2 linked regions of the Prochlorococcus marinus CUG1416 genome follow. The protein of the gene in region 1 interacts with the protein of each later gene in a pairwise test. Links are inferred from orthologs where the notes say so. Each region holds a gene or a part of one and is shown on either strand. Other genes may lie near its edges. The genes, in order: HA146_RS02040 and ftsZ.

Region 1 (3,129 bases):
ATGTAATTGTTAATACATTATCGATATGTTTTATTTGCATAGCAATTTTTCTCAGAAAACTGTATGGTGCATTATAAATAACACGATATTTAAGTTTGAGTTCCGAGCGTTATTTAAACCATCCAACATTTGGTATGTTGTACCAAGTCTCTCCTGGGAATGATGGAAGAGATATTTATGCGACTTTATATGCCCAAAAAATGTTTTTCATGGTAGAAGTAAAACAAAGAGAAGTATTTTTTGAAGTTATACCTTATTTAGATGCCCGTAATCAGGCCGAATTAAACCTTCAAAAAGCTAGAAGAAAAGGATCTGAAGAACTATCTAAATGGGAGAATTTGTTCACTCAAACGTTCTTATAACAGGTGAATCCTTCAAATTTTTTAAAAATTAAAAATAAAATTCCATCAAATGTAAATATTCTTGCCGTAAGTAAAGGATTTAAAAGTCAAGAAATCAAGACTATTCAAAATATAGGTCAGAATGATTTTGGAGAGAGCAAGTTGCAAGAGGCTTTTGAAAAGCAATTGACATTAAAAGACCTTAAACAAATAAAATGGCACTTTATTGGACGAATACAAAGTAATAAAATAAGAAAAATAGTGCAAAATTTTAACTACATTCATTCAATAGATTCATTTGAACAGTTGCAAAAGATTTCTAATATTTCATGTGAAGAGAAGAAGAATCCATTATTAATGTTGCAGGTTAAGTTGAGTGATGACCCTACTAAAGGAGGTTTTAATCCTGAACTCTTAATAAAGAAATGGGGAGACATTAAGGAATTGAAAAATATCACATTAACCGGTTTGATGACTATTAATCCTAGAGGACTAAGCTCCAAGAAAAATTTAGAATTGTTTAAAAAATGTCGCACCCTTGCTGATTCTCTTCAACTTCCAGATTGTTCAATGGGAATGTCAGGAGATTGGGAGGAGGCTATTGAAGCTGGATCAACTTGGGTAAGATTAGGCTCATTGATTTTTGGAGATAGATCCTAATTAGTTATTTTTTATAAAATTCTTATCTATAAACTTGCAGTAAAGTACAAGTAACGTTATTTAAGTATAGGTAGTTTATTCATTTAAAAATGAATCTATTACTTAAGGTTCCCATACCTTAGTAATCAATTTTAAGAGGATTTAAAAGGTGTCACTAATTTCTAGATTAAAGGCAGTTGTTGCAGGTGATGAGTATCTCGATGATGATTTTGATGAGTTGGATTACGCATCAGAGGATGAATTAAGTGATATTAATGATTTCAAACAAAATCAAAGAAACTCAAATGCTCTTGCAAATTCAAATCCATTCGATTTTATGAATAACAATAGATCATCAAAAGTTGTTGGAATGCCTGGGATTTCAAATTCATCCTCAGAAGTAAGCTTAATGGAACCAAGAAGTTTCGATGAGATGCCTCAAGCTATACAAGCATTAAGAGAGAGGAAAACTGTAATTCTTAATTTAACTATGATGGATCCTGATCAAGCGCAAAGAGCGGTTGATTTTATTGCTGGAGGTACATATGCGATTGATGGCCATCAAGAGAGAGTGGGTGAAAGTATTTTTCTTTTTGCACCAAGTTGTGTCAATGTAACTAGCTCTTCTTCAGAAGAAGCTTCTCCTTCTAATGTGCCTATAGAAAATACACCACAATATAGTTTAGGAAAAAACACTACTCCTGAACCAGCATGGGGTAATTCTAAATTAAGTGCTTATTCATGATTAATCTGTGACTGATAAAATTGCGATTATTGGTTTTGGAAATATTGCAAAGGCTATAGTAACTCCTCTATTAGATAAAAAATTAATTCAGCCTGAGAATGTTTATTGTGTTGTAAATTCAGAAAAAAGTTTAGTAAATATAAAAAAAAATTATAAATATAATATAAACGTTTATAAATCCGGTTCTAAAGAGTCCAAAATAATTTGGGATTGTCAATATAAACTTCTTTCGATAAAACCCCAACAATTTAATGATATAAGTGAGACTCATCATATAAAAAACAAGGATAATTTAATAGTTTCAATTCTTGCGGGGGTTTCATTAAATAGACTTACTAAAAAGTTCCCTAATCATAAATGTGTGAGGGTGGTTACAAATATTCCAATAATTATTGGAAAAGGTTTAACAGGAATTTCTTGGGGAGAAGAAATTACAGAAGATCAGAAAATATTTACAAAACAATTATTTGAAAATACTAGTAAAATTTATGAATTTAGTGAAGATTACCTTGATATATTTTTAGCCTTAACTTCATCAGGGCCTGCAATTATTGCTTTAATTATAGAGGCATTAAGTGATGGAGGATTGAGCGGTGGATTACCAAAAATACTTTCAGAGGAACTCGTTATGGAAATGATAGTAGGGACTACTAGTCTAATAAAAGAAAATAAACTAACTACTTCTGAGCTTAAAAATTTAGTAACTTCTCCAGGTGGAACAACTATTTCTGCTTTAAGGGTTTTAGAAAAAAAGAGTGTAAGGTCAGCATTAATTGAATCAATAGTTTCAGCTAGTAATCGAAGTAAAGAGTTTCGTTAGTTTTTTAAATTATCTTTTAAATTCATATAAACTTTTTCAAGTGAATTTATATTTTTAGTAATTGTGTATCTCTCAAGTATACGTTCTCTAGCTTTTTCTCCAAGATCTTTTGTAAATGAAGGATGTTCTACAAGAATTGGGATTATAGTTTTTAATTGTGCAGCCACATTATCAGTTGAAATTACTATGCCTGCTCCGTTATCTAAAACTTCACCATCAGCGCCGGCATCTGTAGCTACACAAGCAGTACCAGCAGACATTGCCTCTAAAAGTGATAATGATAAACCTTCTACTAAGCTTGGTAAGAAAAATACTTCTGCTATTTGCATTATTGCTACCCTAGTTTCTAAATCTAATTCGGCTCCCCACCAAATTAATTTCTCATTACCAAGGTTAGAAAAACTATTTTCAAGTGTTGGCTTCATTGGTCCATCTCCAACAATAACTAATTTGCAATTTTGAGTTTTTGTTTGGCGCCAAGAACGTAAAAGTGCCTCGATATTTTTCTCATTGGCAATCCTACCCATATATAAAAAGATTCTTTCATTTCCAAGTTTGTTTTTTACCTGATCATATTTTTTATT
Region 2 (3,102 bases), on another replicon or contig:
ATAAGGACTTTGTCTATAAAGAAATTGATGAGAAAATCATGTTGGGATTGAGACTTAAAGAGGGTATAGATATCCAAAAAGTGTTTAAAGAACAAAACTGGGAAAACAAAAAATTTGAAAGTAACTTAAGTAAATTGCTTGAAGAATGGAAAGAATTTCTTGAAAGTGGATTATTAGTAAGAAAGGGTAATAGGTTCTTTTTAAGTAATCCAAAAGGTATGGAGCTAAGCAATCAAATTCTTATTTCGATGTTTAAATGGTGGGATAAGATTAATTAATTCTCTCAGAGGCTACCCATTCTTTTAATTTATCTTTAAATAATTTTTTCCCCTGAATAATCGGCTGGCAAAATGGTGGTTGATCATCATTAAGGCCTAACAAATCGGCAGTGACTCTTACTTGCCCATCGCAAAAATTACCTGCACCAATGCCTATCGTAGGAATTGATAAGTTATTTTGTATTTCTTTAGCAAGCAACTCAGGAATATGTTCAAGAACTATTGAAAAACATCCTAATTTCTCGAGAATATAAGCTTCTTTCTTGATTTTTTCTTGGCTTGCTAAGCTTTCTCCTTGTTTCTTTAATCCTAGATTTAAATAGCTTTGTGGTGTGAGTCCTATATGTCCCATAACAGGAATTCCCATTCTTACTAATCTAGAAATAACTTGTTGTATTTCTGGTTCAGCCCCCTCTACTTTTACCGCTTTTGCATAAGTGCTTTGAATGATTTTACCTGCATACTCCACAGCTTTATCCTCTCCACATTGGTAAGTCAGAAAAGGCATGTCGGAAACGACCAAAGGTTGTTCTTCCATTTTCTTTTTAAACCCTCTTGACACAGCATTAGTATGATAAATTATGTTTTCTAAAGTTAATGGCAATGTGGATTTGTATCCTAGACAGACCATTGCTAAGGAATCTCCTACTAAGACGAGATCTACATTAGCTTGTTCTGCAATGGATCCTGATATAGAGTCCCATGCAGTTAATGCAACAATTTTTTGAGATTTTTCTTTATACTTAACGAGGTCTGAAGGTAACATAAGAATTTATGTATCTTTTTTAATCAAGAATTGCTAATATACTAATGACTCGGCCTTTCGCGGTTTTAACGCCTAAACCTGGTCAGGACCGGAAGGTAGCAGCCACAAGGGATGCTTGAGGCAGGCGAGATAACCGAGTCACTCTATTTTACATATTTTAATCTATATCTTTTTTATTTTGTCTTAGTCTCAAAAACTCAGGAATACTAGCTCCTGATTCTTTATTATCAGACATATTATATAGGGTTTGATTTGACAATCTGTTTTTTATTCGTTGTTGTTTTAAAGGTTGATTCGTTTCAAATCCGGTAGCAATTACAGTAACTTGTATTTCTCCTTCCATTGCCTCATCAACAACTGCACCAACGATAATATTTGCCTCTTGGTCAACGACATCATAAATAATTTCAGATGCGGAGGTCATGTCTTCTAAAGTCATATCTTTGCCACCAGTGATATTTATAACGCAGCCTTTTGCACCATCAATTCTAGCTGCTTCTAGTAATGGACTATTCATCGCTGCCTGTGCTGCCTCTAATGCTCTCGATCTTCCTGAACCAATACCTATTCCAAGAAGAGCCGTGCCTGCTTCTGTCATAACCGATCTTACATCTGCGAAATCAACATTAACTAATCCTGGACGAGTAATTATGTCACTGATACCTTTGACGCCCATTCTTAAAACATCATCGGCATTCCTAAATGCTTCTTGAAGCGGAGCTCCTGCTATAACGTCTTTTAATCGGTCATTTGGGATTACTATAAGAGTATCTACATTTTCAGCTAGTCTTGCAATGCCTTCTTCTGCTTGACGCATTCTTCTTTTACCTTCAAAAGAAAATGGTTTAGTAACTATTCCTACTGTTAAAGCACCACTTTGTTTTGCTACTTCTGCGACTACTGGAGCCGCCCCTGTCCCAGTTCCACCGCCCATTCCAGCGGCTATGAAAACTAGATCGGACCCCTCTAAAGCTTGTTGAAGCTCATCTTTAGATTCTTCCGCAGCTTTTTGGCCAATACTTGGATTTCCTCCTGCGCCTAGCCCTCTGGTAAGGTTTTGCCCTAGTTGGACTCTACTCTCTGCAGAAGACTGTAGTAGCGCTTGTGCATCAGTGTTAAGGACTCGAAATGATACACCCTCTAAATCACTATTTATCATTCTGTTAACTGCGTTACTTCCACCACCACCAACGCCAATAACTTCTATTTTGGCGTTTTGGCTTGGAAGGATTTCTCTCGATTGATCAAAGTTTGGATTGTTACCGAAGCTCATCTCTTAATTAGGGATCTAATACTAGTATTGGGTGCATTATGAACTCACTAAGCCCATCTGTAGGAATTTGTTGAGGAAACTCCTTAAATATTTATTTAATAAATATTTTGATTTAAATGCTAAACCCTAGTCAACACTACAATAATTAAAAAAAATTATTTAAAATTAACCCCCAAATATTAGGGTTTGAACACTTTTATTTTAGGTCTATTTGGATCAGTAAGATCAATATTATCTATTTTTTTAAGAAAGTTATTTTTTTTAAATTCATTTTTCAGGTTATTGATTATTTGTAATTGATAGTTAATTAAAGTTGGATTAAATCCTAGGAATATTGTTTTTAAATCTTTTTCATCAATAGTTAGAAATCCATTTGATGAAAAAGTTATTTTAACCAGCTCAAATTCATAATTCTCTTGGGCAATTATAATTTCAGATAATCTTTTTTTAAATTTTTTTTCCCAACCAAAAACTTGTAAAGTTAATTTGCTCAAATTTGTTTCGTCCACATTTTGTTTATTAATAAAACTTCCATCTTTATCAATAAAACCTAATATTTTTTCGTTATTCAATATTCTTTCACCGTAAGCAATTGGAGTTCTTGTATCAACATGAACTTTTAAACCAAAAGGAAATATTTGTCTACTTACTGAAATATTCTTTAGCGATAAATTTTGTTTTAACTCTTTTTCTAAAAAGTTAGTTTTAACAAAAATTAATCGGATTGGAAATTTTAAAGATGAATTATTTACAACATCATTCTGCGAGAATAATTCACTACCGGA

The links.
Region 2: the proteins of HA146_RS02040 (region 1) and ftsZ interact in binary tests that used the Bacillus subtilis proteins (3 or more experiments, as listed by UniProt). The link is inferred for Prochlorococcus marinus CUG1416 from one-to-one orthologs.

Annotation. Positions count from the first base shown.
Region 1 is NZ_JAAORM010000002.1:130,022-133,150, forward strand. Bases 145-2,937 are described here. They hold HA146_RS02040 (cell division protein SepF), read left to right. Parts: upstream 145-1,149; coding sequence 1,150-1,725; downstream 1,726-2,937. Other genes in these bases: HA146_RS02030 (PII-interacting protein PipX family protein), read left to right, coding at 145-362; HA146_RS02035 (YggS family pyridoxal phosphate-dependent enzyme), read left to right, coding at 366-1,001; proC (pyrroline-5-carboxylate reductase), read left to right, coding at 1,733-2,545; HA146_RS02050 (glycosyltransferase family 4 protein), read right to left, coding at 2,542-2,937. Also shown: HA146_RS02025 (energy-coupling factor transporter transmembrane component T family protein), read left to right, coding at 1-77; more of HA146_RS02030, read left to right, coding at 96-144; more of HA146_RS02050, read right to left, coding at 2,938-3,129. UniProt on the Bacillus subtilis protein: Cell division protein that is part of the divisome complex and is recruited early to the Z-ring. Probably stimulates Z-ring formation, perhaps through the cross-linking of FtsZ protofilaments. Its function overlaps with FtsA.
Region 2 is NZ_JAAORM010000005.1:211,425-214,526, reverse strand. The notes cover bases 260-3,025. They hold ftsZ (cell division protein FtsZ), read right to left. Parts: upstream 2,318-3,025; coding sequence 1,202-2,317; downstream 260-1,201. Other genes in these bases: HA146_RS07320 (cell division protein FtsQ/DivIB), read right to left, coding at 2,497-3,025; panB (3-methyl-2-oxobutanoate hydroxymethyltransferase), read right to left, coding at 271-1,044; hemW (radical SAM family heme chaperone HemW), read left to right, coding at 260-278. In the rest of the region: more of hemW, read left to right, coding at 1-259; more of HA146_RS07320, read right to left, coding at 3,026-3,102. UniProt on the Bacillus subtilis protein: Essential cell division protein that forms a contractile ring structure (Z ring) at the future cell division site. The regulation of the ring assembly controls the timing and the location of cell division.